DNA from 3 places in the Pseudomonas stagnisoli genome. Region 3 is predicted to be linked to each of the others. Evidence: predicted binding sites of a transcription regulator. Region 3 holds the regulator's gene; each other region holds the start of a gene.
The links. Region 3 encodes FliA, which starts transcription of late flagellar genes. Its sites were predicted from a motif close to CTAAAGTTTNNNNNNNNNNNGCCGNTAA; they were not measured.
Positions count from the first base shown of each region.

Region 1: the regulator FliA is predicted to act here: its motif matches at 7,404-7,431, upstream of ACOAPY_RS10220 (flagellin).
Region 2: the regulator FliA is predicted to act here: its motif matches at 8,172-8,199, upstream of ACOAPY_RS19380 (methyl-accepting chemotaxis protein).

Region 1 is NZ_CP184361.1:2,123,997-2,134,387, reverse strand. It holds gene ACOAPY_RS10255 (nitrate reductase) at 1-1,445, shown strand, start outside; gene cobA (uroporphyrinogen-III C-methyltransferase) at 1,442-2,179, shown strand; gene fliT (flagellar protein FliT) at 2,329-2,625, opposite strand; gene fliS (flagellar export chaperone FliS) at 2,655-3,035, opposite strand; gene fliS (flagellar export chaperone FliS) at 3,122-3,517, opposite strand; gene fliD (flagellar filament capping protein FliD) at 3,520-5,289, opposite strand; gene ACOAPY_RS10225 (flagellar protein FlaG) at 5,356-5,730, opposite strand; gene ACOAPY_RS10220 (flagellin) at 5,803-7,305, opposite strand; gene ACOAPY_RS10215 (glycosyltransferase) at 7,564-10,391, opposite strand, start outside.
Region 2 is NZ_CP184361.1:4,023,975-4,034,365, forward strand. It holds gene rarD (EamA family transporter RarD) at 118-1,014, shown strand; gene ACOAPY_RS19350 (glycine cleavage system transcriptional repressor) at 1,715-2,233, opposite strand; gene ACOAPY_RS19355 (N-acetyltransferase family protein) at 2,248-2,697, opposite strand; gene ACOAPY_RS19360 (malate synthase G) at 2,902-5,079, shown strand; gene ACOAPY_RS19365 (OsmC family protein) at 5,122-5,592, opposite strand; gene ACOAPY_RS19370 (substrate-binding periplasmic protein) at 5,695-6,405, opposite strand; gene ACOAPY_RS19375 (ABC transporter substrate-binding protein) at 6,392-8,071, opposite strand; gene ACOAPY_RS19380 (methyl-accepting chemotaxis protein) at 8,308-9,930, shown strand; gene ACOAPY_RS19385 (hypothetical protein) at 9,952-10,391, shown strand, end outside.
Region 3 is NZ_CP184361.1:2,547,374-2,557,764, forward strand. It holds gene ACOAPY_RS12200 (CheW domain-containing protein) at 1-597, opposite strand, end outside; gene ACOAPY_RS12205 (ParA family protein) at 684-1,472, opposite strand; gene motD (flagellar motor protein MotD) at 1,523-2,407, opposite strand; gene ACOAPY_RS12215 (flagellar motor protein) at 2,411-3,151, opposite strand; gene ACOAPY_RS12220 (protein-glutamate methylesterase/protein-glutamine glutaminase) at 3,151-4,251, opposite strand; gene ACOAPY_RS12225 (chemotaxis protein CheA) at 4,291-6,531, opposite strand; gene ACOAPY_RS12230 (protein phosphatase CheZ) at 6,561-7,349, opposite strand; gene ACOAPY_RS12235 (chemotaxis response regulator CheY) at 7,369-7,743, opposite strand; gene fliA (RNA polymerase sigma factor FliA) at 7,824-8,570, opposite strand; gene fleN (flagellar synthesis regulator FleN) at 8,567-9,400, opposite strand; gene flhF (flagellar biosynthesis protein FlhF) at 9,499-10,391, opposite strand, start outside.

The sequences.
Region 1 (10,391 bases), 420 kb from region 3:
AAGCCTTCTTCACCACCGAAACCTGCAAGTACGCCGACCTCCTGCTCCCGGCCGCCAGCTGGGGCGAAAAGGAAGGCAGCGTGACCAACTCCGAGCGGCGCATCACCCATGTGCGCCGAGCCGTGCCAGCGCCCGCAGAGGCGCGGCCGGACTGGGCGATCGTCTGTGACTTCGCCCGCCGCCTGGAACAACAGCTCCGCCCCGGCCTGCCAAGCCTGTTCGACTTCGCCAGCGCACAAGCGCTGTTCGAGGAATACAAGCACCTGACCCAGGGACGCGACCTGGACCTCTCCGGTCTCAGCTACGCCATCCTGGACAACCAAGGTCCGCAACAATGGCCCTTCCCGGCCGGCGCCCAGCAGGGCACCGCGCGGCTGTACGGGAACGGCCTCTTCCCCACCGCCAACGGCCGCGCACGCTTTGTTGCCGATCCGTTCGTGCCGGGCCGGGAGCGCCCGGAGAGCGACTTCCCGCTGCTGCTCAACACCGGGCGCCTGCGCGACCAGTGGCACGGCATGAGCCGCACCGGCACCGCCGCACGGCTGTTCGGCCATGTGCCGGAAGCCGTGCTCGGTCTGCACCCGGACGAACTCAAGCGACGTGGCCTGCAGGCCGGCGAGCTGATCCAGCTGCGCAGCCGGCGCGGTGGCCTGATCCTCCCGGTGCAGGCCGACGAGGCCCTGCAGCCGGGCCAGGCCTACCTGCCGATGCACTGGGGCGACCGCTTCCTCAAGGGCCTGGGCACCAATGTGCTGACCCAGCCGGCGTTCGACCCGCTATCCAAGCAGCCGGAGCTGAAGCTCAGCGCCGTGCAGGTCGAGCGCGCCGACCTGCCCTGGCAGTTCTTCGCCCTGGTCGAGGGCGATGTGCAGCGTCGCCTAGAGGCCCTGCGCCCGCTGTTCGAGCATTTCGCCTACGCCAGCCTGGCCCCCACCGGCCGCGAACAGCGCCCGGCCCTGCTGATCCGCGCGGCCAGCGCGACGCCGCCAGGCGCCGAAACACTGTCCGAAATCGACGCCCTGCTCGGCGTCGATACCGGCCCGGTCATGGCCTATGACGACGCCAAGCGCAGCGTGGGCAAGCGTGTGCGCTTCGCGGACGGGCGCATCATCGCCGTGCGCCTGGCCGGTGAAGTCGCTGCCCGCGACTGGCTCAAGGGCCTGTGGGAACAGGGCAGCACCGACGCCGACCTGCGCCGCTGGCTGCTCGCCCCACTGCCGACGCCACCGGGCGGCGGCCTCAAGGCCAGCAAGGTGCTGTGCAACTGCATGAACGTCAGCCAGGACAGGGTGTGCGCCGGTATCGAGCGCGGCCTGGACCTGGACGGCCTCAAGCGCGAGCTGAAATGCGGCACCAGCTGCGGCTCGTGCGTACCGGAAATCAAGCGACTGCTGGCCACCCGTGTGGCGGCCGTCGCCGTGCAAGCCCGAGGAGTAGAAGCATGAGTGCAAAAGTCTGGCTGGTGGGCGCCGGCCCCGGCGACCCGGAGCTACTGACCCTCAAGGCGGTCAAGGCCCTGCAGCAGGCCGAGATCGTGATGATCGACGACCTGGTCAACCCGGCCGTGCTGGAACACTGCCCCGGCGCCCGCGTGGTGCCGGTGGGCAAGCGCGGCGGCTGCCGCTCCACGCCCCAAGCGTTCATCCACCGGCTGATGCTGCGCTATGCCCGCCAGGGCAAATGCGTGGTGCGCCTGAAAGGCGGCGACCCCTGCATCTTCGGCCGCGGCAGCGAGGAAGCCGACTGGTTGGCCGAACACGGTATCGCGGTGGAGATGGTCAATGGCATCACCGCCGGCCTGGCTGGCGCCACTCAGTGCGGCATCCCCCTGACTCTACGCGGCGTGGCCCGCGGCGTGACCCTGGTCACCGCCCACACCCAGGACGACAGCAGCCTCAACTGGCAGGCCCTGGCCCAGGGAGGCACCACCCTGGTGGTATACATGGGCGTGGCGAAGCTGGCAGAAGTGCGCGACAGCCTGCTGGCCGGCGGCATGCGCGCCGATATGCCGGTAGCGATGATCGAGAACGCCTCGCTACCGCAACAGCGCGAGTGCCGCAGCACCCTGGCAGCCATGCAGCAGGCGGCCACCGATTTTGCACTGAAGAGCCCGGCGATCCTGGTGATCGGCGAGGTGGCGGCGCAGCAGCAGATTCAAGCTTTGGCAGAGATTGCCTGATCCCCTTCGCTCCTGCGGAGTAGTGCTTCGCCCGGCCCTATGGCCGGGCTTTTTTTGGGCTATGTACCCGTTGATTGTTGAAAGGTTAGTCTGTCAGTGGGGGGATTGGACTCTAAAGCTGGGCGCTACTAAAACCGGAGGAGATGTAATCAGCTAAACAGTTGATAAACCTTTGCGCCCTGCTGGGACTGATTGAGCTGGACCAGTTCACCGGCCAGACGACGCTGTTCTGCCTGGCAGGTCAGGACCAGCTCGCGATAGAGGTCCAGCAACTCTTGCATACGCTCACGCAAGAGACTTTCGTCACGCACTGCGTCGACCATGGCCTCATCAACCGCCTGGCGGCATTGTGCATCTAGCTCACCTATGGCCTCCCAGTCGCGACGAGCGAGAGCATCACGCAGCGCGCTTCCGGTGGCCTCAAGCAGCTGGACAGATGAACTCATGGGCACTTCCTCTTCACAATCGCGGACGCTCAGTGGCTGATGGCATCCCAGCCCGACTTCACATTACGTAGCAGACCAGCCACTTCATCAATCAAGGCTACATCATTGCTCAGGTTAGCCTCGACCAAGCGAGAGATCATGTACTCGTAGAGGCGGTCGAGGTTGGCGGCAATTTCACCACCACTCTGAAGATTCAGCCCCTCACGCAGGCCGCCAATGATGCCAATGGCTTTACTGATGAGCTCACCTTTGGCTGCCACTTGCCCGTGCTGCATGGCGCCACGAGCTTGCGCCAAACGCGACAGCCCTCCCTCCATCAGCATCTGAATTAGACGATGCGGACTGGCATCACTGAGTTGAGCCTGAGTATTGACGGTTTGGTACTGCCGAAGGGCCGCCATTGCGTTCATGATTGCTCCACTGAACATTGCCTGGATACGTCTTTGTATCGGCAAGGCAGCCTCTCTCTTGAGAGGGCATGAGAGCAAAAAATGACTTACTCCGACGTAACAGCGGGTTCGACTTCCGGGCCGATTCCGTCCCAGGCAGACTTGAGCTGACTCAATAGCTTCTGCACTTCATCTAGGCTGCGCGGAGTCTCATCGAGCGCCACACCAGCCAAACGACGGGTCATATAGTCGTAAAGCGCATCGAGATTCTCGGCGATCTCGCCACCCAGATTCTTGTCCAGGCAGGACTGCAAAACACCGAGAATGGTGATGGTGCTGCCCACGGCCATGCCGCGAATCTCGATATCCCCCTCCAGTTGAGCCTGACGCGCCAGCAGAACTCGCTCCAATGCGCCATCCAGCAACATCTGTACAGCGCGATAAGGACTGACCTCCTGACTGGTTTTCACCTGTTTATAGGTGTCGATCGGCTTCTTGCTCATCATCAATCCTTCTTAACAAGGCCTGGCAGGCTGGCCAGTTGGTTACTCAGGCTCTCACTGGTTTTCTGGAGGCGGGAAACCAACTGATCCATGGCGGTATATTGAGCCACCAGGCGTTCCTGAATCTTGCTGACGCGCAGATCCAATGCTTTACGCTGCTCGTCTATGCCACCGGGACCGGTCAGGGTGCTCTGCAGCGCTTTGGTACGCTGATCAAATACTCCACCGGCCTTCAGGTACTCGCCGACATTTTTGTCCAGGCGCACCATAAGCCCCTTGTCACCCGTGAAGTAGTTGGCGACCTGATCAAACTTGGTGTCCAACGCCGAAGATAGCTTGGCGTCGTCAATTTTCAGCGTCCCGTCTTTCTGGGTGGTTATCCCCAGATCCGCAAGAGCTCTGGTGCCTTCCTCTCCTGTCATCTTGACGAGTTCGTTGCGCAACCCGGAGAGCAGGCCTCGAACGGTAGCATCTCCGACAAGAGCGCCGGTTACCGGCTTGGTGCCCTCTCCAACCTGCACCACTGCAGTCTGCTGGGCCGCGGTATTCATCAGCGAGTTGTAAGAGTCGACAAACTTCTGGATGTTGCTCTTAACGGAGCCCTTATCGACACCGATGGTGACGTCCACCGTCTTGCCGGCAGCCAGGTCACTGGCACTTTGAGCACTCGCCAGATTCAGTGTCACCCCATCGATCGCGGAGCTCACCGTATTGCTGGCGCTCACTACCTTAAGACCATCTACGAACAACACAGCCGACTGGGCTTTGGTAATGACACCTGCCGCGCCCGAAGTGGAGTTAGGCCCCGAGGACGTTGCGGTGACATCGCTGGCTGGATTCAGCGATGTCAGGGGATTGCTGGTAGGCGTACCGCCAGCCGCACTGGCAGTGAGTTCAAGAGACGTACCATTGGTGGAGTTCAATACTAGCCTGGAGCCAGCGACATCCGTCTCGATACTGGCTGAAACCCCCTGCCCAGTACCTGCCGAATTAATGGCATCTCGGACTGACTCGAGAGAGGAACCATCACTGATAGCCACATTGAGAGTCGAGGTACCGGCCTTGATGGCCAAGTTGCCACTTTGAAACAGAGTCGATGCAGGAGCACCACTGAACGCAGGCAGCTTGAGGCTGGCGGATGGCTGGAAAGCCTGAGAAGCCAGAGACACGGTGCCGGAGGTGACCCCATCTTCGGTAACAGCAACCTTGATGTCGTTACCCGCCCCCGTAGCGGTCGAGCTCAACACCAGACGTGACCCAGAAGCATCCGTCACTATTGTGGCGCTAATGCCCTTGTCCTTACCCGCAGCATTGATGCTGTCGCGCATGCCAGCCAGGGTATTGTTTGTCGCACTGACATTCACCTCGATACTGGTAGAGCCTGCCGAGATGGTCATCTTGCCGCTGCTGAACGTGGTGGATGCGTCAGCAGGAACCGACTGCAAACCCACTTTACTGCTGGTTGCCAGCTGCTGCACCTGCACGCTGTACTTGCCGGCAATGGCGGCAGAATCTGCCTTGGCACTCAGCACGGCACTGCTGCTGGATGACGCCGTGCGCGTGGAAAACAGCGAGGGCTTGTTGAGATTCTGAATAGCCGTTTGTAGACCACTCAGCGACCCCTTCAGCGTACCGAGCGCAGAGAATCGCGAGGTAGTCGCTTTCTCAAGACGGTCCAGCTGCTGAGTTTTCGGGGCTTTTTCGGCATTCACCAGTGCGGTAACAATGCTATCGATATCGATGCCTGTTCCAATACCCAGTATTCTAGCCATCTCTCACCTCGCCAAAAATATGACTCTAAACGCCTTGTGAGCGAATACAGTCAAAAGCCATGCCAATCAGGCTTCGGCTTTGAACAGCAAACTGCGCACTTCTTCCAGACTCTCCGCCAGTTGAAGCGCCTCTTCCGAAGGAATCTGCCGAATGATGTCTCCAGAGGATGCGTCGGTAACCTTCACCACAACCCTTCCTGAAGCATCCTCCAGAGTGAAGTTCACATTCCGTCGTACCGACTGAACAAACTCCTGGATGGTTGATACCGCAGACTCCACCTGCTCGCGAGACACAGCAACCTTCTCGCCCGCAGCCACCTGAGCCGCGGCTTCTTCTTTACCAACTTCAGCGCCGCCTACCTGCTGCTTCCGCTCATCCCCTGTGGGCGTGCGCCCGGGGACGATCGGATTCAGCGAATTCTTGATTGAGCCGACGTCCATAAAATTCTCCTCACAAAGAGGTAGCGGGGAGAAGAGCCAAGCCCTTCTCCCCGCAGTCTAGCGCCTTTGACCTTAGCCGAGCAGGCTGAGCACAGCCTGCGGCAGCTGGTTGGCCTGGGCCAGAATTGCGGTACCGGCCTGCTGAAGGATCTGATTCTTGGTCAGTTCCGAGGTCTCGGCAGCGAAGTCAGTATCGCGGATCCGGCTACGAGCTGCAGAGGCGTTCTCGGCGATGTTCTGCAGGTTCGAGATGGTGTTCTCGAAGCGGTTCTGCACAGCACCAAGCTGGGCTCGCTGACTGTCGATGTTGGAGATCGCTCCATTGATGATACCCAGTGCATCCTGAGCACCAGTGGAGGTGCTGATATCGATATCCTTCACCGCATCCAGCGAACTGAAGCTGCTTGCGCCGGCAGCACCTGCAACACCGGCACCCATACCAGTTACCTGGAAGGCATCCGGGGCCTCGAAGATCACCTGACCATCGACACGACCATCGTTGGTCGCACCACTGTTCAGGGTCGCGGCAGCGCCCACAGCGGAAGAACCATCGAAGTTGTAGGCCTGCAGAGAAGCAGTGGCAGTACCACTGATGGCGAAGTTATCAATCTTGATCGCATCGCCGCGGTCACTGACCAGCTCGACGTAGGAGCCTTTGGATACGGCGGAGATACCGGTCTTGCCGCTTTCCTTGTTGATGGCCTCAGCCAGAGCCGACAGGTCAGTGGTATCGGTGATCACTGCCGAGATGCTGGCGTTCTCGGTAGAGGTGGTCTTGCTGTTGGCGCCGTACAGATCGAAGGCAACCGAGCCAGAAGCGGAAATAGTGCCCAGGCGAGCAACGGTACGGGCGTTTGCAGTTACGCCAGTCTCATCACTCTTGGCGTTGATCGCTGCAGCCACCTCACCCGCCGAACCGCTGGCGGCGAAGGTCACAGCAGTCGGGCTGCTGTTCAGTTTGGAGTCGATGCTGAAGCCCGACGAGGTGTAGGCACTGCCGCTGGTGGCGCTGAAGGCGCCGCTGGTTACGGAGGCACCGCCACCGGACGTGGTGTAACGGTTTACACCGATACGGTCGGTAGAAGCAGAACCGATGGAAACGTTGATGTTCTCGTAGGCGTTGGCGCCTACCTGGAAGCTCTGCGAACCGAAAGAGCCGTCGAGAATCTTGCGGCCGCCAAAGCTGGTGGTATCCGCAATACGGTTCAGCTCCTGCTGCAGCTGGGAGACTTCGCCCTGCAGAGCGGCACGCTCGGATGCGCCGTTCGAGCCGTTGGCAGATTGCAGGGCAAGGTCACGCATACGCTGCAAAATGCCGGTGGACTGCTGCAAGGCACCTTCAGCGGTCTGCGCCAACGAGATACCGTCGTTCGAGTTACGAGTGGCTACGTTCAGACCATTGATCTGGCTGGTCAGACGGTTGGATATCTGCAGACCGGCAGCGTCGTCCTTGGCGCTGTTAATACGGAAGCCGGTAGACAGGCGCTGGAGGGAAGTATCCAGGCCTTTGGACGAGGTATTCAGGTTGCGCTGAGTGTTGAGCGACGCAACGTTAGTGTTGACTGTGAGGGCCATGGTGTATTCCTCCGAAGGACCTTGCTTACTGGTTTGCCTGAGTGTGCGACCAACGGGCCTGCTTGCTCAGGCGCCCAAAGTGTTCGCATTCGAAGAATTTATCGGCGCCTCACGTAGGAGCTTTAGCACTCCTTGAAATATTTTTTTCTCTTGTATTGACAGGCATTTGCAGCGCACAAGAAGACCTCATGCGCCCATTCGACAGGATAACGACAGCTATCCGACCCCGCCGAATGAACACATGTCTCAGCCACCGGACTATGCCGGCAGCCAAGCTTTGCGCCAAAGCTCCAGGTTCGCCCCTTCCAGCATCCACTCACTCAGCACAGCAGCTTTCAACGCATCGCCCTGGCGCGCGGTCGCGTCGAGATCGCTGATATGCATGCGAATGGCCTCAACCCAGTCGCGGAAGCGGTTCTTGACCCTGGTGACAGGCAAGCTGCCCTCATAGCAACGGATATCCGTGCAGATGACCGGGAAGCCGCAGGCCCCGTACTCCAGCAGCCGTAGGTTGCTCTTGCACTCGTTGAATAGGTTCTGCTCAAGCGGCGCCAGCGCAAGATCAAGATCCAGAGCGGCCAACGCAGCCGGATAACGTTCGATATCGATCCCTGGATGCACCTCATGCACATAACCGCGCAGTTTCTCCGGGCACATACCGAAGAAGACCCACTCCACCTCATCGACGAGTTCCTTGACCACATCAACAATCAACTCGAGATCTCCGGCATGCCCCACCCCACCGGCCCAGCCGACACGCGGCTTACGCCCGCGCCTACGCTGGCTGCTCAAGTCTCTCCACCAATCCACCGGCAAGCGATTCTCAACGACATGAATATCGCCATGCAGGCCGGAAAATGCCTCAGCCAAGGCCGCCGTCGAGACAACGAAACGATCGACATAACCCAAGCCCCGTCGCAGTGAGCGCATCACATCCTTGGGCATGTCCTTGCGGTGAACGCTTTTTAACGGCAGGTTGGGCAGGTAGTCGTCCAGCTCATACACCTTGAAGGCACGCGAGAATGCCTGCATGCGCCGTATGGCCTCCAGCTGGTCATCGGCCGTCTGGCGCTGCAACACGATGACATCCGGGTCATAGCGCTCGAGATCCATGACATGCAGCAGCCCGGTGGCGAGCATGCCATCTATCAAGCCAGCCCTAGCCATGGCGGAGAATGGCTTGGTGATTCGATAGTTGCCACACCCCCAGGGATCTGCAGGATGAGCCAGGACGATAGGCTGCGGCCGCCATACCAGGGGCTGCCAGGTCAGGTGTACGTCCGTCTCCAGCTCAAAACCCTTGCCATTGAGCGACAAGTTCTTGTTATAGGCAGGATCACGAGCCAGCAACGACAGCCATTTGCCATACAAAGCATCCTGCTCACCGACGAAACGTGCACGCTTGGCCTCACGGGTTGCCGCATCGACATTTTTCTGACTGATGCTGCCTTCATGCATCACCAATGAATGTGGCGTCCACACGATCAGGTAGCCGGCATCATGGGCCTTCAGACACAGATCGACATCGTTGTAAGAAACCTTGAAGGCCTGCTCATCCATGCCGCCGACGGCCAGGTACAGCTCCTTGCGCATCATGAGGCAGGCCGCGGTCACTGCCGTATAGTTCTGCACAACTTGCAGGCGGTGCATGTAGCCAACGGCATCCATCGGTTCATCGATAAACGGATGGTCCGCTGGTCCACGCAGCCCCAGCACCACACCAGCGTGCTGGATATGGCCATTCGGGTAGAGCAGCTTGGCGCCAACGATTCCAACCTCGGGCCGCTGAGCATGGTTGAGCAGCTCATCCAGCCAGCTCTCGCTGATAATGGCGGTGTCGTTATTGAGCAACACGACATATTCGCCGCGCGCCTCGTTTACGGCCATATTGTTGATGGCTGAGAAGTTGAAGGCATGAGGGTAGCGCAGGATGCGAACCTGCTCCTCGCCCATGCTGGCGACCGCCTCCAGCCACTCGCGGGCCTCGGCTGTCTCGCTATTGTTGTCAACGATCAGCACCTCGAAATGGGTGTAGCTCGTTTTCTCCAGCAGTGTTTCGACGCAGCGCCGCAACATCGGCAGCTGGTCTTTGGTCGGAATGATGATCGAGACCAATGGCTTCCCGGCATGCCGGTAATTGATGCGGTAGCGGGCCGGCCAATCCGAGCTCACCTCGGCGACGTAACCTCGTGTAGCCAGGTGACGCTCGATAGCAGCCCGTTCGACAGGGCTGTCCTGCAGCACGGGGGCATCCGTGATCAGCAGCGGCTCAGCGACATGACCCAGTCCCGCCAACCCGCCGCGCTCGATCAGACGCAGGATCAAATCGAACTCCAGGGCCCCGGCAAAAGCAGAATCAAAACCACCGACCTGGGAAAACTCTTCCCGGCGAAACAGCCAGTGCCTGGCCATGGCGCGCGGGAAACTCAGCAACATGTCCAGATTGACGCCAGGCCGGAATACGCCACCGACCTCACCATTGGCCTGCCGTTGCAGTTCATCACCGTATATGGCTCGACACTGAGGAGCACGAGTCAGCTCGAGAGCGGCAATCATCAGCCCACTGACGGTGAACTCATCGCCCGCCTCAACCAGCATGAACCAGTCGACCCCCGAGTCACTGATCGCCTGATTCAGAGCAGGTACATAAGCGCTTCCATCCACCTGTAGAAAATGCAGCTTGTCGGCCGGATTGCTCTGCGGAACCGCGCCAACGGAAAGGACAATGATCTTCAGCGTGGCGTACAGGCCATGATCCATCCCGAGACTGCGAATGGTCGCCATAAGCCGCTTGGAGTCACCTTGCAGATCGAGGATCACGACACCGAAAAGCGGCCCTCCAGCATGTTCCTGCAGGTAGCGATTGATCTGCTGATTCTGTGATTCGCTGGGCACACGCGCTGCCATCCAGCGCTGAAGCTTCTCGCTGGCACTGGGCTCATGTACTTCAGCTACCTCGGTGGGCGCGTTGCTTTCACGCCCCTTGTAGCGCCCGAGCAGATCACTCGCCTTGGCGCCTACGCCGCAGCGCATGATGAACTGCAGGGAACAAAGCTCGGAAAGCTCGTCCGGGCCAAGATCGTGAA
Region 2 (10,391 bases), 1.5 Mb from region 3:
ACGCGCACGCGATATGCACACCGCCGCGCACGCCAAAGCTGATCACACAGACAAGCCCGGGCAACAGGCACTAAAATCGGGTGCCTTTAGTTAGCCACCTATTTATCAAGGAACAGCATGCCCTCCGCCAACCCCAGCCGCGGCTACGCCCTCGGCATCGCCGCCTATCTGATCTGGGGTCTGTTCCCGCTCTACTTCAAAGCCATCGAGGCCGTGCCGGCGCTGGAGATCATCGCCCACCGGGCAATCTGGTCGGCGCTGTTTGGCGCCCTGCTGCTGGCGCTATGGAAACATCCTGGCTGGTGGCGCGAGCTGCGCGACCACCCCCGGCGCCTGGTGGTGCTCGCCGCCAGCGGCCTGCTGATCGCCAGCAACTGGCTGGTGTATGTCTGGGCGGTGAACAACGGGCGCATGCTGGAGGCCAGCCTGGGCTACTACATCAACCCGCTGATCAACGTGCTGCTGGGCATGCTGCTGCTCGGCGAGCGCCTGCGTCGCCTGCAATGGGTGGCGGTGGGCCTGGCCACCCTCGGTGTGCTGCAGCAGCTGTGGCAGGTCGGCAGCCTGCCCTGGGTATCGCTGGTGCTGGCGCTGACCTTCGGCTTCTACGGCCTGATCCGCAAGCAGGCGCCAGTGGCCGCCCTGCCCGGCCTGGTGGTGGAGACCTGGCTGCTGCTGCCGCTGGCGCTCGGCTGGCTATGGCTGCACCCGGCCGCGGCCAGCACCCAGGCCGGCTTCTGGAGCAGCAGCGAGGCGCTCTGGCTGATCGCCGCCGGTCCCATCACCCTGGTGCCGCTGCTGTGCTTCAACGCCGCCGCACGCCACCTGCCCTACACCACCCTGGGCTTCCTGCAGTACCTGGCGCCGACCCTGGTGCTGCTGCAGGCGGTGCTGCTGTTCGGCGAGACACTGGAATCCAGCAAGCTGCTGTCCTTCATGTGCATCTGGGCGGCGCTGTTCATCTACAGCCTGGACATCTGGCTGGGCCTGCGTCGCCGCGGACAGGTCGCCTAGAAAACGATCAGCCTGGGCGAAGTCACGCCGGCCGGGGGCTGGCGTGGTTGCTCCCGAGCTTTTCCACAGGGCCATCCCCAGGCACTGTGCACAACCCCGGCGCGCCTGTGCGATTCCTGAGCAAACCGCTGCAGTCTACGCCAGGCCTGGGCTGCAGCAAGGAGTCCGCAGACTGTCCACAGCTCTTTCCCCGTTTCCCGGGGATATCGTTGCCAACCCGCGACCTGGTCTTATCCACCGCCACGCGCCGGCCGGACGGTTGATCAGGAAACACCCAGGTGGCGCAACGCCGCGCCCCGCCTGGCACGCAGCGACCAGTCCGCCGGCTATCCACAGCTTCATCCCCAGCCTTTGAGCACAAGCGCTTGATATTGCTGGTTTTCTGAGCGATTCGCGGAAGCCCGCGGCAACCCTGGCGTGCAGCGCCCATCCCCCAGCCTGCCCACAGCTTCATCCACAGCTTTCGGGGATATCCACCGGCACACGGCATTGGTTGAAAATCGTGCAGCGAGCTACAGCCCCCGTCATCTGTGGCAGGAACGGACTTATCCCCATGCCGCCCACAGAGCCATCCCCGCTATTTGTGCACAAGCCTTTGAATCTGCGGCTTTTTCAACCAGGCATGAAAAAGCCCCGGGGCACTAGGCAGTGCGCCGGGGCTCCCCAGACTATCCACAGCGTCACCCACACATTCTGGGGATCACTCCTCGCTGCGCAGGTTCAGCTCCACCATCAGGTCGTCGGCCAGGGTTTCCAGCTTGTCCTGCAACTGGTCCAGCGACAGGTCCAGCGGTACCGCCAGCAGCGCCTCGGCATGGAACAGCGGCTCGCTGCTCATCGGCGCCGGCGCCACCTCGGTGGTCAGGCTTTCCAGGTTGACGCCGTGCTCGGCGAGCAGGCGGGTGATGTCGCGGACGATACCGGGGCGGTCGTTACCCACCAGGTCCAGGTGAATCGGCTTCCAGGTGCAGGCCGGCTCGCTGCCGCTCTCCGCCACCAGCACGCGGATGCCCTGGCTGTTGAGGGCCTGCAGGCCCTCGACCAGTTCGTCATACCCCTCGGCGGGCACCGCCACCTTGAGGATGCCGGCGAACTGCCCGGCCATGCGCGACATGCGGCTCTCCAGCCAGTTGCCGCCATGGGCGGCGATGCACTGGGCGAGGCGTTCGACCAGCCCCGGCTGGTCCGGGGCGATGACGGTGAGTACCAGATGATCCACGAGCAACTCCTTGTTCAGGGCTTGAGGCCGAGCCAGTAGGTATAAAACACCTCATCGCGGACATAGCCAAGCTTTTCGTAGAGCGCCTGGCCGGCGACATTGTCCTTCGCCGTCTCCAACTGCAGGCCGCAGGCGCCGCTAGCCTCGGCATGGGCGCGGGCGGCGTTCATCAGCTGTTCGGCCAGGCCCTGGCGGCGTCCCGCCGGGCTGACGTACAGATCGCTGAGGAGGAAGGCCGGCGCCATGTGCAGCGAGGCGAAGAAGGGATACAACTGGACGAAGCCCAGTGCCTGGCCTGCCGGGTCACGGGCGATAAACAGCACCGAGTCGCCGCGTTCAAGGCGCGCGGCAAGGAAGGCCTCGACGTCCGCCAGCGGCCGCGGCACCTGGTAGAAGTCCAGATAACCGCCGAACAGCTCGGCCAGTTCGGGGAGATCGGCGGTTTGGGCAAGACTGATCGGCATAAGGCCTCCGGGATCGGCAAAGCACGCAGTATAGGCCCAGGCGGCGAGCCCCGTCCGGCAAGGCCCCGGCCCGACTGAAGGCGCGCCGTATGGAGCGACAGGCGAGCACAGTTTGTGACTGATTTTTCCCGACGAGTCATGTAGTATCCGCCGACTCTTACTACATGGCCTTCCGGCCCTGTTCTGCATCAAGTGAGGCAAGCAATGACTGAGCGCGTTCAAGTAGGTGGTCTGCAGGTCGCCAAGGCCCTTTACGACTTCATCAACAACGAAGCCATCCCCGGCACCGGCATCGCTGCCGACACGTTCTGGGCCGGTGCCGAAGCCGTGATCAACGAGCTGGCTCCGAAGAACCGCGCCCTGCTGGCCAAACGTGACGAACTGCAGGCCCAGATCGACGCCTGGCACCAGGCCCGCAAAGGCCAGGCGCATGACGCCGCCGCCTACAAGGCCTTCCTCCAGGAAATCGGCTACCTGCTGCCGGAACCGGCCGACTTCCAGGCCACCACGCAGAACGTCGACGAAGAAATCGCCCGCCTGGCCGGCCCGCAGCTGGTGGTGCCGGTGATGAACGCGCGCTTCGCCCTGAACGCCTCCAACGCCCGCTGGGGCTCGCTGTACGATGCCCTCTACGGCACCGACGTGATCAGCGAAGAGAACGGCGCCGAGAAGGGCAAGGGCTACAACAAGGTCCGTGGTGACAAGGTGATCGCCTTCGCCCGCGCCTTCCTCGACGAAGCCGCCCCGCTGGAAGGCGCTTCCCACGTCGACGCCACCTCCTACGTGGTAAAGAACGGCCAGCTGGCCGTGACCCTGAAGAACGGCAGCGAAGTCGGCCTGAAGAACGCCGCCCAGTTCATCGCCTTCCAGGGCGAAGCCGCCCAGCCGAAGGCCGTGCTGCTCAAGCACAACGGCCTGCACTTCGAAATCCAGATCGACCCGACCAGCCCGATCGGCCAGACCGATGCGGCCGGCGTGAAGGACGTACTGATGGAGTCCGCGCTGACCACCATCATGGACTGCGAAGACTCCGTGGCCGCCGTCGATGCCGACGACAAGGTCGTGGTCTACCGCAACTGGCTGGGCCTGATGAAAGGCGACCTGGCTGAAGAAGTCAGCAAGGGCGGCACCACCTTCACCCGCACCATGAACCCGGACCGCGTCTACACCAAGGCCGACGGCTCCGAGCTGACCCTGCACGGCCGCAGCCTGCTGTTCGTGCGTAACGTCGGCCACCTGATGACCAACCCGGCCATCCTCGACGCCGCCGGCAACGAGATTCCGGAAGGCATCCAGGACGGCCTGTTCACCAGCCTGATCGCCATCCACAACCTGAATGGCAACACCAGCCGCAAGAACAGCCGCACCGGCTCGGTGTACATCGTCAAGCCGAAGATGCACGGCCCGGAAGAAGTGGCCTTCGCTGCCGAGATCTTCTCCCGCGTCGAAGACGTCCTCGGCCTGCCGCGCAACACCCTGAAAGTCGGCATCATGGACGAAGAGCGCCGCACCACCGTTAACCTCAAGGCCTGCATCAAGGCCGCCAGCGAGCGCGTGGTATTCATCAACACCGGCTTCCTCGACCGTACCGGTGACGAAATCCACACCTCCATGGAAGCCGGCGCCATGGTGCGCAAGGCCGCCATGAAGAGCGAGAAGTGGATCGGTGCCTACGAGAACAACAACGTCGACATCGGCCTGGCCACCGGCCTGCAGGGCCGCGCCCAGATCGGTAAAGGCATGTGGGCCATGCCCGACCTGATGGCCGGCATGCTCGAGCAGAAGATTGTCCACCCGATGGCTGGCGCCAACACCGCCTGGGTGCCGTCGCCGACCGCCGCCACCCTGCACGCGATGCACTACCACAAGGTCGACGTGTTCGCCCGTCAGGCCGAGCTGGCCAAGCGCACCCCGGCGTCCATCGACGACATCCTGACCATCCCGCTGGCACCGAACACCAACTGGTCGGCCGAGGAAATCCAGAACGAACTGGACAACAACTCGCAGGGCATCCTCGGCTACGTGGTGCGCTGGATCGACCAGGGCGTCGGCTGCTCCAAGGTGCCGGACATCAACGATGTCGGCCTGATGGAAGACCGCGCCACCCTGCGCATCTCCAGCCAGCTGCTGGCCAACTGGCTGCGCCACGGCATCGTCTCCGAAGCGCAGATCGTCGAGAGCCTCAAGCGCATGGCCCCGGTGGTTGACCGCCAGAACGCCAACGACCCGCTGTACCGCCCGCTGGCGCCGAACTTCGACAGCAACATCGCCTTCCAGGCCGCCCTGGAACTGGTGGTCGAAGGCACCAAGCAGCCGAACGGCTACACCGAGCCGGTCCTGCACCGTCGCCGCCGCGAGTTCAAGGCCGCCAACGGTCTGTAATTCGCCGCAGCAGTAAAAAAACCGCCCTCCGGGGCGGTTTTTTTATGCCAGCAGCACGGGCTCGCAACGCACCTGGCTCTTCACCGAGTTGGCGATGAAGCAGGCTTCATGGGCCGCATGGTGCAGCTGAGCAAACTGCTCCTGCGTCGGGCAGCCGTCCCCGGCGATGCGCACTTCGGGCCGCAGGGTAACCTGCGTCATGGCCAATCGCCCCTGATCATCGCGCGCCATAACGCCTTCTGCGCAGTCGAGGTACTCCTCCACCAGCCACCCGGCCTTGGCCGCCAGGGAAAGGAACCAGAGCATGTGGCAACTCGACAGCGAGGCGACAAAGGCCTCTTCCGGATCCACCGCGGCAACAGCGGAAAACGGCACAGGCACGACCTGCGGCGAAGAGGAGGCCGGCACCTCGATGCCCCCATCGAAGCGCCAGACATGAGCGCGGCTGTACTGGTTATCAAGGAAAGGCTGGCCGCCCCTCGACCAACGAATCTGCGAACGGTAGAACGCCATCGAAACCTCCATAGACCCCGCCAAGGGCCGCTGGAGAATCCAACCGCTCAGGGCCAAGCACGCGGAACGATAGCGCGGCAGACAAGGCACATGCCAACCTGGCTATCGCAACTCCAGACCATGCTTGCGATGCAGCGCCTGCACCCAGCCCTCGCGGTACATCTGCCGTAGGCTGTCCTGCAGGCGCCGCAGCTCGGTGGGATCCATCTGCGGATGGCAGGCGATGTCCTCCATCAGGGTGAGGAAGGGCAGCACCTCGCGCGGCGCCGGGCTGGCCGAGAGCGAGGCGACTACCGCCGAGCTGGTGGCCCACAGCCGCGCGCGGCTGCGCTGCAGCATGCTCAGGTTGAGCGACTCCTTGTTCGAGTAGATCACTTCCAGGCCGACCGTCTGCAAGTACTCGCCGGCGCCCGAGCCCTGGTGGCTGAGGATGCGCAGCCCGCGCGCCTGCTGCAGGCTGCTCAGCTGCAGGTCATCATCGGCCTTGGCATACAGGCCCAGACGCGATACCAGCAACGGCCCGACCCAGGCGAACTGCGGCTCGCGCTCCTGCTGGCGCTCCACCAGCAGGACACAGCTGCGTTCCTGCTGCTGTACCTGGTGCAGGGCGCGCTGCAAAGGCAGAAAGCTCAGGCGGTAGGCGATGCCGGCACGCCGGAACAGCTCGTCGGCCAGCTCAGGCACCAGGCCGGCGGCGCCGCCGTCCGGGCGCTGCTGCACCAGCGGCGCGCGCTCCCAGGCAAACAGTTGCACCTCGGCAGCAGCCAGCGGTGCGCTGAGCAGAGCGACCAGCAGCAGGCTAATCCCACGCACGCAGGGCCTCCTCATAAGGCAGGGTACGCCCGGCAGGACGCTCATTGTCCAGTCGCGGCCACGGCGCGCCGGGCTGCTTCAACCAGTACGCGGCGCTCCGTGTCGGGTTCAGGCGCGGTGCGCAGGCATGCGTCTGGCGCAAACCGACCTCCTGCAGATGCCGGTCAAAGATGCGCGCCAGGTTGCCCAATGCCTCGGCGGCGCTGATCCGCCCCGCTACCGCCGGATGCAGCTGACGCCACCACAGGCTGGCCATGCCACTGTAGTCCGGCACATTGGCACCGGTGGGCGTCCAGCGTCTTGCTGCCCGGCTACGGTAGAACTCGACCAGCCCACCCAAACGCGGAGCCTCGCTCAGCAAGGCCGGCGAATCGAGATCGGAACGGCGGATCGGCGTCAGCCCGACCAGGGTCTTGCGCAAGGACACGCTCTTGGCGGTGACGAACTGGGCATACAGCCAGGCGGCCTGGCGCTGACGCAGCGGCGTAGCCTTGAGCAGTGTCCAGGCTCCGACATCCTGGTAACCCGACTTCATGCCCTCCTGCCAATAGGCACCGCGCGGTGAAGGCGCAACCCGCCATTTGGGCTTGCCGTCAGCGGCTACCACCGCGCTGTCCGGCAAGGTGTAGTCGGCAGTAAAGGCGCTGTACCAGAAGATCTGCTGGGCAATATGTCCTTGGGCGGCGACATTGCCGGCCTGGTTGAAGCTCATCGCCTGCGCCTCGGGCGGAGCATAGCGGCGCAGCCAGTCGATGTACTGCTGCAGCGCATAGATCGCTGCCGGGCTATCCAGAGCGCCGCCGCGAACGACGCTGGCCCCCGCCGGCCGGCAGGACTCGACACGGATGCCCCAGTCATCCACCGGCACGCCGTTGGGCAACCCCAGATCGGCGACCCCGGCCATGCCCAGCCAGGCATCGGACAGGCGCCAACCGATCGAGGGATCGAAGGCACCGTAGTCCATATGGCCGTAGACACGCTGGCCATCGATTTCGCCGACTTGCTCGGTAAAGAACGCAGCGATGTCTTCGTAGGCACTCCAGTTCTGCGGAACATCCAGATCGTAGCCATAACGCTTGCGGAAGGCCCTGCGCAGCTCGGGCCGCTCGAACCAGTCGCGCCGGTACCAGTACAGATTGACGAACTGCTGGTCAGGCAACTGGTAGAGCTTGTTATCAGGGGCGGTGACGAAGGGCAGACCGATGAAGTCGGCCAGATCGAGCGTCGGCGAGGTCACCGCAGCACCTTCGCCGACCATAAAGTCGGACAGCACCAGAACCTGGCCGTCGCGAAAGTGCTGACCGATCAGGTCGCTGTCACTGACATAGGCGTCATACAGCGGCAGGCCGGTCTCCTGCTGGGTGCGCAGCTTGTTGACCACGTCATCCTCGCCACTCACCTCATGGATCACGCGGATGCCGGTGAGGCGGCTGAACAGCGGCGCCAGCACGTTGGCCTCATACCAGTGGGTAGGAATACGCTCGGAAATGACTCGAACCTGGGTACCGGCGAACGGTTTGCCGGCCTTGGCGAACCAGGCCAGTTCGGCCCGCTGTTCGGCAACGGCAAGTGAGCTGGGCTGCAGCTCGGCCATGGCCTCCTGCAGCGGGTCGGCAGCGTGCGTGGCCGTGCTGAGCATCAGGCCAAGCAATATCGCAGCGCGCATCGGTGACTCCTTATTGTTATGTAACGAGTCTAGGCGAGCGCGCGAGCCTGCCGCCAGCTATCTGTGCTTCATTGTCACAGGCGCATTCGCGATTTTGCGGCTATAGAAAATAAAGGGGCGGCCGACAAAACATTTACGGACAAACAGAATACAAATGGTCACAGGATGACCAGCATGTAGCCTTTAGCCACCATGCGTCTTTCTATACAATGCACGCCCCCACTTGGGTACCTGCCATGCTGAAAAATCTGTCGCTGACCCTGAAGCTGTCGCTACTGCCTGCCGTCGCCCTGCTCGGCCTGTTGTTGTTCGTGGTCTACACCTCGGTTCAGCTGGCGGCCAACGATGCGCGCCTGGACACTCTGGAGAACAACAGTTTCCCCACGCTGGAGAAAGCCGACGCGGTGAATTTCCAGTTCTCCCGCCTACCCGGCATGCTCAACAGCGCCGTGGCAGCCGGTGAACTGGCGACGCTGGACGAAGCGCGCAAGGTTCTGGCCGACATCGCCGGTCTGCAGCAGAGTCTGCAGCCGCTGACCCGTGGCAACGACGAGCGTATCGGCGAGCTCGAAGACTGGCGCAAAGCCATTGGCCGTTACGCCGACAACGCGCTGGCCGCTTCCGAGCAACTGATCAAGGGCAGCGCCAGCTTCGACGACCTGCGCCCCAACCTGGACCGCATGGCCAGCGACCTGGAGGCCGCTCAGAAGCTGGGCTCGGCGTTCCGAGCCAATGCGTACGAGGACTTCCAGAGCACCCTCGGCCAGGCACGCGCCGACAACGCGGCGACCACCCGTACCGGCTACATCCTCAGCGCCGTGCTGGTGGCCCTGGTAGGTTTCGGCGCCCTGATGATCATCCGCGGCATCATGGGCAATGTGCATGGCGTGATCGAGTCGCTGCAGGCCATCGCCCGGGGCGACGGCGACCTGACCCGCCGGGTCAACGTCGACTCGCGCGATGAAATCGGCGAGATGATCCAGCTGTTCAACGGTTTCCTCGACAAGCTACAGGGCACCATCCGCCAGATCATCGAGGCGGCCAGCCCGCTGGGCGGCATGTCCCAGGAACTCTATCGGCTGACCCAGGAATCGAAAGAGAACTCCAGATCGCAGCAGGGCCATACCGATTCAATCGGTCGTGACATCCAGACCATGACCAGCAGCATCCAGGAAGTGGCGCAGCGCTCGCAGCAGGCTTCGGAAGGCGCCGGCGCCGCCTCGCGCCAGGCCGATACCGCACGCGCCAGTATCGGCAGCCTGTCGACCAGCATCAGCGACCTGGGCAGCAGCGTGCTGGGCGCCGTTCAGGCCATGCAGCAACTGGAAGAAGAGACCCAGCAAGTCGGCTCGGTCCTCACGGTAATCCGCAGCATCGCCGAGCAGACCAATCTGCTCGCCCTCAACGCCGCCATTGAGGCCGCCCGTGCCGGCGAGCAGGGCCGCGGCTTCGCCGTGGTCGCCGACGAAGTCCGCAACCTGGCGCAGAAGACCGCGGCCTCCACCGCCGAGATCCAGCAGATCATCCAGCGCCTGCAGAACAGCGCCAACGGCGTACTGAATGTAATGACGGCCAACGGCGACAAGGCCCAGCACAGCATCGAGCGCTCGGTGGAAGCCACCCGCATGCTTGAATCCATTGCCATGGCGGTCAGCGAGATCGATGAGCTCAACGCCGGCATCGCCCAGCTCACTCAAGAACAGATAGGTCTTTCCAGTTCCATACAGCAAGACACCCAAGTGTTGCAGCAGGACGCCCAAGCAACCGCCCATGGGGCCGAAGCCACCGCACGCCTCGGCGAGCAGCTGGTCAGCACAGGAGACCACCTGCGCGCGGCGACGGCCCAATTCCGCGTTTAACCTTCTACGGAGCATCACTGCATGACTACAGCCCGCGTTCTCGGTTTGGCCATCTGCCTGGCCAGCACCTCTGCATTCGCGCTGGAACAAGGCGAAGCCCTGATCAATGGCTTCGGCACCGTTGGCGTCACCCATCTGGGCGGCGAAGACGATGGCCGCGGCTATGGCATCTCGGGCCAGACCAACGATTCCTGGCGTGGCGACCAACTGAGTAAGTTCGGCGCCCAGCTGACCTACGGCGTCACCGACACCGTCGGCCTGACCCTGCAGACCACGGCCAAGGCCTATGGCGACGAGTGGAAGGCCAACCTGGAGTGGGCCTACCTGTCGTGGCAGAGCACCGACAACCTGATGATGCGCGTCGGCCGCCTGCGTACCCCGGCTTACATGTACTCCGAGAGCATCGACGTGGGCTTCAGCTACCCCTGGCTGCGCCTGCCGGATGAGGTCTACAGCCAAGT
Region 3 (10,391 bases):
GCGGAAATCATCGCGATAGCGTTCGGGCATCACCCAGCGCGCGGTATCCAGGACTTTCAGGTTGCCCGCCTGGCTCGGCAGTATGCCAAGGAACCAGTCAGGCTGGCCGAACAGCGGCGTGAGCTCCGCGTCGGCCAGCGGGTAAATGGTGCCCAGGCACACCAGCGGCACCGCCAGGGTGAGACCCGCGACATCGAAGAGCAAACACTCGAAAGGCTCATCGGCCCAGCTCGGGCGCCCATCCAGACTCACCGCAGCCGGTTTAGGCGCCGGCTCGACCGCTACCACAACCTCCGGCGTGGCGACCACGATCGGCTCAGGCACGACGACTTCGGGCTGGGGCGGTACTTCCGGCAGACGCAGATCAATGGTTGGCAGCACCTGCGGCTTGGCCTCGGCCAGCGCCAGCGGCCTGGCGAGCACTGGTTTGGCTTCCACCCGCCGAGCATCACGCACCTGCTCTTCGAGGACTGCGGCCTCGAACTCGTCGAGTGCAACACTACCCTCCAGCTCGACAGCGGCCTCCTGTAGCAGCGCGTCCAGATAGGACTGCAGGGCCTGCTGGGGGCGCGTGACGGTGGTTGCGGTGCGACTCATAAGGTAATCCACGAAAGAAGTCTGTACAGCCTATCGGCAGGCCCCGTGCGGGACTTGAGCCTGCCTACTCAGCATAGTCCGAACTCTCAGGCCACCTGGGTGGCAGGCTGGGCCGCCAGCAGGTGCTTGAGCAGCGCGCGGTAGGCGATCACCCCGCGGCTGTTGCCATCGAATTGCGAAGGCGTCAGCCCTGCCCGGCTGGCGTCACGCAAACGTGTATCTACCGGCACATACGCCTGCCAGAGGTGGTCGGGGTAGGCGTTGCGCAATACCCGCAAGGTATTCAGCGAAGCCTGGGTGCGGCGATCGAACAGGGTCGGCACGATGGTGTAGGGCAAAGGTTGCTTGCGCGAGCGATTGACCATGTTAAGGGTGCTGACCATGCGCTCCAGCCCCTTCACCGCCAGGAACTCAGTCTGGACAGGAATCACCAGCTGCTGACTGGCAGCCAGCGCATTGACCATCAACACACCCAGCAAAGGCGGACTGTCGATAATGGCGTGATCGAATCTTTCCCAGAGCTGCGCCAGACTTTTGGCGATCACCAGCCCCAGCCCATTCTGCCCCGGCGACTGGCGCTCTAGAGTAGCCAGCGCAGTGCTGGAAGGCAGCAAGGAGATGTTCTCGTGACTGGTAGGCATCAGCAGACTGGCCGGCAGCCCCTGCGGCACGTTGCCCTGATGCAGGAACAAATCAAAATTGCTGTGCTCCAGGGTGTCCGGATCATGGCCAAAATAGCTGGTCATCGATCCGTGCGGATCGAGATCGACCACCACCACGCGCTTTCCAGCATCGGCCAACAGACCTGCCAGAGCAATGGATGTGGTGGTCTTGCCGACCCCACCTTTTTGATTGGCTACTGCCCAGACTTTCATTTTCTTGGTCCTCCCGGCCTGGCCGCCCCTGCCGAGAACTGGGTGACGCCTCAGGGTGCGGGCGTCGGAATATTGGCGGAACCAGCTGTTGGCACCGCCACTGGCTGTGCCGGTGCAGGTTGCGTGCCAGCACGCTGGAGCGCAGGGTCGGCCTTGGCGTTGCTACTGCCAACACCACTGATGCTACGGCGCACATCGAGATTACGCGACACCACCAGCACTACCCGGCGATTGCGTGCGCGCCCTTCCGCAGTGGCGTTGTCCGCCACCGGCTGAAATTCGCCATAGCCAACAGCCGCCATTCGCCCTGGGTTCACGCCATCCATGGCCAACATGCGCACGATGCTGGCGGCCCGCGCCGACGAAAGCTCCCAGTTGCTCGGGTACTGCGCGGTACTGATCGGCAAATTGTCGGTGAAACCCTCGACATGCACCGGATTCTCGTAAGGCGCGAGGATCTTCGCCACCTTCTCGATCAGGGTGAAGGCCATTTCGTTAGGCACCGCATCGCCACTGGGAAACAGCAGGCTGGAGTTCAACTCGATTTCAACCCACAACTCGTTACCGCGCACGGTCAACTGTTCGGAGGCAATCAGGTCACCGAAGGCATCGCGCATGCTGCTGGCGATCTGCTCAAGCGGGTCGTTCTGCTCATCGCTGGAGGTACTGCTGTTGGGGTTGTCCTCGATCATCGAACGGTCAGGTTCGGTGGTTCGCGGTTTCTCATCACCGATCGGAATGGGCTTGATCGCCCTTTCCGGCTCGCTGAATACGCCCACCAGACTTTCGGACAGGACCTTGTACTTGCCCTCGTTGATCGAGGAGATCGAGTACATCACCACGAAAAAGGCGAACAGCAGAGTGATGAAGTCCGCGTAGGACACCAGCCAGCGTTCGTGGTTCTCATGCTCTTCGTGATTGCGCCGGCGGGCCATGGGTCAATCCATGAAGCCCTGCAGCTTCAGCTCGATGGAGCGTGGATTCTCACCTTCGGCAATCGACAGAATACCTTCCAGTAGCATCTCGCGATAACGCGACTGGCGCATGGCGATGGCCTTGATCTTGTTACCGATCGGCAGCAAGAGCAGATTGGCAAGGGCGACGCCATAGATGGTCGCAACGAATGCGACCGCAATACCGCTACCCAGCTTGCTGGGGTCGGCCAAGTTGCCCATCACATGGATCAGGCCCATCACCGCGCCGATGATGCCGATGGTCGGCGCATAGCCGCCCATGCTCTCGAAGACCTTGGCAGCCTGAATGTCGCGAGCCTCCTGAGTGTAGAGGTCAACCTCGAGGATGCTGCGAATGGCTTCCGGTTCAGCACCATCGACCAGCAGCTGCAAGCCCTTGCGGGCATAAGGGTCAGGCTCGGCATCCGCCACGGACTCCAGCCCCAGCAGACCTTCCTTACGGGCAGTCATACTCCAACTGACCACACTGTTGATCCCGCCGACAAGATCAATTCGAGGTGGAAATACGATCCAACTGAGGATTGCCAGGGCTCGCTTGAATACATTCATCGGTGCCTGGATAAAAGCCGCACCCAGGGTCCCGCCAATCACGATCAGCGCTGCCGGACCATTAACCAGCGCACCGGCGTGGCCGCCCTCCAGGTAGTTGCCGCCGATAATGGCGACAAACGCCAGGATGACGCCGATAAGGCTCAGTACATCCATCAGATACAGGCCTCGGCCAGATGCCGGCCGATATCGTCGAGACTGTAAACTGCATCAGCCAGGTTGGCCTTTACCACCGCCATGGGCATGCCGTAGATCACACAGCTGGCTTCATCCTGAGCCCACACCTGGCTACCGCTCTGCTTTAGCAGACGCGCGCCTTCGCGCCCATCGGCGCCCATGCCGGTGAGCACTACGGCCAGAACCTTGTCGCTGAACGACTTGGCGGCCGAGCCGAAGGTGATGTCGACACAGGGTTTGTAGTTGAGGCGCTCGTCGCCAGGCAGAATTTTCACCACACCCCGCGCGTCGACCATCATCTGCTTGCCCCCCGGGGCCAACAACGCCAGGCCGGGACGCAGCAGATCACCGTCCTCGGCCTCCTTGACGGTGATCCGACAGAGTTTGTCCAGGCGCTCGGCAAATGCCTTGGTGAAGGCCGCCGGCATGTGCTGGATCAAGACGATCGGCGCCGGAAAGCTGGCCGGCAGCTGAGTCAACACCCGCTGCAGGGCCACAGGGCCACCCGTGGAAGTACCGATCGCCACCAGCTTGTATGACTTGCGCTTGGGCGCAGCCGCGCTGGATGTCGCCGCAGGCGAAGCCGGGCTCGGACGGCCTGCCGGAGCAGGTGCTGCGCTGCGGGCAGTCGGAGTGGCAGCTGCCGGGGCGCTTGGAGGGCTGAAGGTACTGAAACGGCGGTTACTGCGGGCGATGCTATGAACCTTCTCGCACAACAGCGCCTTGACCTTCTCCGGATTGCGCGAGATGTCCTCGAAGTTCTTCGGCAGGTAATCCACCGCCCCCGCATCCAGCGCATCCAGGGTAACCCGGGCACCCTCGTGGGTAAGGGAAGAGAACATCAGCACCGGTGTCGGGCAGGACTGCATGATGTTCCTGACGGCAGTGATGCCGTCCATCATCGGCATCTCGTAGTCCATCGTGATCACATCAGGCTTCAGTGCCTGAGCCTGATCGATCGCCTCACGGCCATTGGTAGCGGTACCCACAACCTGGATATTGGGGTCGGCGGAGAGAATCTCCGAGACCCGGCGGCGGAAAAAGCCGGAATCATCCACCACCAGGACCTTGACTGCCATAAACACTCCAGAGCGACCGGTCTGACCGGCCGCGAACGATCAGATGCGACGCGCGTAGCGCTTGAGCATGCTCGGCACGTCGAGGATAAGGGCAATGCGCCCGTCACCGGTAATGGTAGCGCCAGACATGCCTGGGGTGCCCTGCAGCATCTTGCCCAAAGGCTTGATCACCACTTCCTCCTGGCCCACCAGTTGATCGACCACGAAGCCGATGCGTTGGCTACCAACGGTGAGAATCACCACATGCCCCTCGCGCTGCTGCTCATCGAAGCTGGCACCAGTGACCAGCCAACGCTTGAGGTAGAACAGCGGCAACGCCTTGTCGCGCACGATGACCACTTCCTGACCGTCCACCACGTTGGTACGTGACAGATCGAGATGGAAGATCTCGTTGACGTTGACCAGCGGGAACGCAAAAGCCTGATTACCGAGCATTACCATCAGCGTCGGCATGATCGCCAGGGTCAGCGGCACCTTGATGATGATCTTCGAGCCCTGGCCCTTTGCCGAGTGCACGTCGATGATGCCGTTGAGCTGGGAGATCTTGGTCTTCACCACATCCATGCCTACACCGCGGCCGGATACGTCGGAAATCTCGGTCTTGGTCGAGAAGCCCGGGGCAAAGATCAGGTTGAAACACTCGGTCTCGCTCAGGCGATCCGCCGCATCCTTGTCCATCAGGCCTTTCTCGACGGCCTTGGCGCGAAGAATCTCGGAGTCCATGCCCTTGCCGTCATCGGAGATCGACAGCAGGATATGGTCGCCCTCCTGCTCGGCGGAGAGCACTACACGGCCAGACCGCGACTTACCCGCAGCTTCGCGCTCTTCGGGCATCTCGATGCCATGGTCGACCGCGTTGCGCACCAGGTGCACCAGCGGATCGGCCAGAGCCTCGACCAGGTTCTTGTCGAGGTCGGTTTCCTCCCCGACCAGCTCCAGGTTGATCTCTTTCTTCAACTGACGCGCCAGGTCGCGAACCAGTCGCGGGAAGCGGCCAAAGACTTTCTTGATCGGCTGCATACGGGTCTTCATGACCGAAGTCTGCAGGTCCGCCGTCACCACATCGAGGTTGGAAACCGCCTTGGCCATGGCTTCGTCGCCACTGTTCAGACCGAGGCGTACCAGACGGTTACGCACCAGCACCAGCTCGCCGACCATGTTCATGATCTCGTCCAGGCGGGCGGTGTCGACCCGCACGGTGGTTTCTGCTTCGCTGGCAGCTACAGGCCCACCAGCCGCAGGCGCCGGGGCAGCCACCGCAGGCTTGGCCGGCTCGGGCTTGGCAACCGGCTTTGCCGCCGGCTTGGCCGGCTCGGCCTTCTTCGGCGGAGCCTTCGGTGCTGGCGCGGCAGCCGCAGGCTTGGCGGCAACAGGGGCGACGGTCTCTTCGGCCGGGCCGGTGAACTTGCCCTTGCCATGCAACTGATCGAGCAAGGCTTCGAACTCGTCGTCGGTGATGTCATCACCGCCAGTCGCCTGGACCGGAGTCGGAGCAGCAGGCTTGACGACCGGAGCAGCCTCTTCGGCGGGGCCGGTAAACTTGCCCTTGCCGTGCAGTTGATCGAGCAGCGCTTCGAATTCGTCGTCAGTGATCTCGTCACCGGCGCCCGCGGCCGGGGCTGCGGGGGCTGGCTGGACGGCGGGAGCTACGACCTCCTCGGCAGGACCAGCGAATTTGCCCTTGCCGTGCAGCTGATCAAGCAGCGCCTCGAATTCGTCGTCGGTGATCTCATCGCCGCCACTTGCTGCCGGCACTTCGGCCACAGGCTGCTCGTCGATGGCATCCAGCAGCTGTTCGAATTCGTTGTCGGTGATGTCGTCATCGCCCGCTGGTGCCTCAGCGACAGGCTCGGGCTCAGGCTCAGCTTCGGCGGCCAGCTCCTCGGCGCTCTCCGGCTCGGCCAGACGCGAAAGCGCCGCCAGCAGTTCGGGGGACGCAGGAGTCGGCTCGGTGCGTTCGCGCACCTGGCTGAACATCTCGTTGACCGAGTCCAACGCCTGCAGGACCACGTCCATCAACTCGGCGGTAACGCGGCGCTCGCCCTTGCGCAAGATGTCGAACACGTTTTCCGCGATGTGGCAGCACTCCACCAACTCGTTGAGCTGGAGGAAGCCCGCACCGCCCTTGACGGTGTGGAAGCCGCGGAAAATGGCATTGAGCAGGTCCATGTCATCGGGTCGGCTTTCCAGCTCGACCAGTTGTTCGGACAGCAACTCAAGAATTTCGCCGGCCTCTACCAGGAAGTCCTGGAGGATTTCTTCATCGGCGTCGAAGCTCATCGGTGCGCTCCAAAGGCTCTGTTAGAGCCCTAAAATCCAAGGCTGGACAGCAGATCGTCGACATCGTCCTGACTGGACGCGACGTCTTCACGCTTATCGGCATGTATCTGCGGACCTTCACCCCTGGAAGGCTCTTTTTGTTTTTGTTGCTCTGCGCGCAACTCATCCATGTTGTGCTCGATGCCGGCGAAACGATCAACATGGCTGGCCATCAGCATCAGCTTGAGCAGATCGCGCTCCACTTCGGTGACCAGCTGGGTCACGCGCTTGATCACCTGCCCGGTGAGATCCTGGAAGTCCTGCGCCAGCAGGATGTCGTTCAACTGCCCGGAGAGTTTCTGACTGTCACGTTCGCTGCGCGCCAGGAACAGCTCGATCCGCTTGGCGAGGTCACGGAAAGCATCGGCCCCCATCTCGCGACGCATGAACTTGCTCCACTCGGCAGACAGGCTCTTCGCTTCATCACCCAGATCGTTGACCAGCGGAGCGCTCTGCTCGACCAGGTCCATGGTGCGGTTGGCGGCCTTCTCGGTCATCTGCACAACATAGGAAAGTCGCTCGGTAGCATCGGTAATCTGCGAGATTTCCTGGGCATGCGGATTGTGCGGATCGATCTGAAAATTGACGATCGCGTTGTGCAGCTCTCGCGTGAGTTTGCCGATCTCCTGGTAAAGGCCATGATCACGGGCTTTGTTGAGCTCATGAATGAGACCTACCGCATCGCCGAAACGTCCCTTCTCGAGACTTTCGACGAGCTGGGTGGCGTGTTGCTTCAGGGTCGATTCGAGTTCGCCCAGATGTGAATCATCGTGTGCCATAGCGCCCTCGCGGCGGACATCAGCCGTTAACCCGTTCGAAGATCTTCTCGATCTTCTCCTTAAGCACCTGGGCGGTGAACGGCTTGACCACATAGCCGTTCACGCCGGCCTGGGCCGCCTCGATGATCTGTTCACGCTTGGCTTCCGCAGTGACCATCAGCACCGGCAGAGTCTTCAGGCGTTCGTCAGCACGCACTGCACGCAGCAGGTCAATGCCGGTCATACCGGGCATGTTCCAGTCGGTCACCAGAAAATCGAAACTGCCGCTTTGCAGCATCGGCAATGCCGTATTGCCATCGTCTGCTTCCGCAGTATTGGTGAACCCCAGATCACGCAGGAGGTTCTTGATGATCCGTCGCATCGTCGAGAAATCGTCAACGATGAGGATTTTCATGTTCTTGTCCAAGTCGACCTCCGTACAGTCTAAACACCGCCAGTGTTCCGACAGTGTCGCAAATCATGGAACCGGCTGGCTCAGCTGACCCGCCAATCGCCCAGCCTGGCCCGCAAACGCGCGGCACACTGGCTGTGCAACTGGCTGACCCGGGACTCGCTGACCCCCAAGACTTCGCCGATTTCCTTCAAATTCAGTTCTTCGTCGTAGTAAAGCGACAACACCAATCGCTCACGCTCTGGAAGATGGGCGATGGCGTCGGCCAATGCCGCCTGGAATCGCTCGTCCTCGAGGCCACTCAAGGGCCCACTGTGACTACTGCCGACATCCTCACTCAGCCCGCCATGCTCGCCGTCCTGAACCAGATCATCGAAGCTGAACAGGCGGCTGCCCAGAGTATCGCCAAGAATGCCGTAGTAATCTTCGAGACTCAATTGGAGTTCGGCCGCAACCTCTTGATCTTTAGCGTCTCTTCCAGTTCGAGCCTCGATCACGCGAATGGCATCGCTGACCATACGGGTATTGCGATGCACCGAACGTGGCGCCCAATCCCCCTTGCGTACCTCGTCGAGCATGGCACCGCGGATGCGAATGCCGGCATAGGTCTCAAAGCTCGCGCCCTTGCTGCCATCATACTTTTTTGACGCCTCCAGCAGACCGATCATGCCTGCCTGCATCAGGTCGTCGACCTGGACGCTGGCCGGCAGGCGTGCCAACAGGTGATAGGCGATGCGCTTGACCAGAGGCGCGTAGCGCTCGATCAACTGGTGCTGCGAGTCCTGCGCCTGCGCCTTGTTGTACATGCGAAGTCCACTGGCTGCTGTCATACCGCCGTCCCCGCGATCGGCTGCTGCACCAGACGCTCGACGAAAAACTCCAAGTGGCCACGCGGATTGGCCGGGAGTGGCCACGTGTCAACTTTCTGAGCAATCGCCTTGAACGCCAGTGCGCACTTCGAGCGCGGGAAGGCTTCATACACCGCGCGCTGTTTCTGCACGGCCTTGCGGACGGATTCGTCGTAGGGAACGGCGCCGACGTACTGCAAGGCCACGTCGAGAAAACGATCGGTTACCTTGGTCAGCTTAGCAAACAGATTGCGTCCTTCCTGCGGACTGTGGGCCATGTTGGCCAGAACGCGGAAACGGCTCATGCCGTAGTCACGATTGAGCAGTTTGATCAGTGCATAGGCGTCGGTGATCGAGGTCGGCTCGTCGCAGACCACCACCAGCACCTCCTGAGCGGCGCGCACGAAGCTGACCACGCCATCACCGATGCCGGCAGCCGTATCGATCACCAGCACGTCGAGGTTGTCACTGATATCGCTGAAGGCCTGAATCAGCCCGGCATGCTGCACCGGAGACAGCTGCACCATGCTCTGCGTACCCGAGGCCGCCGGCACGATACGGATGCCGCCGGGCCCCTGCAGCAGTACGTCCTTGAGGTCACACTCGCCGTTAATCACATCGGCCAGGGTCCGCTTGGGGGTCAGTCCGAGCAGAACGTCGACATTGGCAAGACCGAGGTCGGCGTCCATCAGCATGACCCGGCGACCGAGGTCGGCCAGTGCCAGCGACAGATTCACCGACACATTGGTCTTGCCGACGCCGCCCTTGCCGCCAGTCACCGCGATCACCTGTACGGGATGCATACTACCCATGTTCTTCTCTTTACCTTGTCTTGCCTGGTCTGGGCTGGTCGGACAACTTCACCGACCCCTTCCTACACACTAGAACGCCTTGTCCGCCGTCGCCTGCCCTACCCCGCACGGCGCGGATGATAAAAGCCCGCGAACATATCGGCCATGGCTTCTTCGCTCGGATCTTCAGCAGTCTGCAGGCTCACGGCACGGCTCACCAACTGATGACTGCGCGGCACCTGCAAATCGTCCGGAATCTTCGGCCCATCTGCCAGATAGGCTACCGGTAGATGCTGGCTGATAGCCAGTCCCAGCACCTCGCCAAGGTTGGCCGCCTCGTCAACCTTGCTCAGGATGCACCCGGCCAGGCCGCAGTGCTTGTAGCTGTGGTAAGCGGCCTTGAGCACCTGAGCCTGGCTGGTGGCTGCCAAAACCAGATAGTTCTTGGCCTTAAGGCCGCGCACCGCCAGACTGTCCAGCTGCTGGCGCAGCGCCGGATCGTTGCCCGGCAGGCCGGCGGTGTCGATCAGAATCACTTTCTTGCGCGCCAGCGGCGCCAGCGCCTGAACCAGCGACTGCCCAGGTTCAACCTGAGTCACCGGTACGTTGAGGATACGACCGAGGGTCTTGATCTGCTCCTGGGCGCCAATGCGGAAGCAGTCCATGCTGACTAGGGCAATGCTCTGCGCGCCATATTTCAACACGTAGCGTGCCGCCATCTTGGCCAGCGTGGTGGTCTTGCCCATGCCGGCCGGCCCGACCAGCGCGATTACCCCGCCCTCCTCCAGCGGCTCCACCGCCGGGGTCCTGATCGCATGGGCCAGGTGAGCCAGCAGCATGCGCCAGGCCTGCTTCGGCTCAGCGACCTTGGCCACGCGCTCCAGCAAAGCCTTGGACAGGTCGGCAGGCAGGCCCATACGCTGCAGGCGGCGCCACAGGTTGGCCTGCTGTGGCTTGCGGTTCTGCAACTGGCCCCAGGCGATGGAACCCAACTGCACTTCGATCAGCTCGC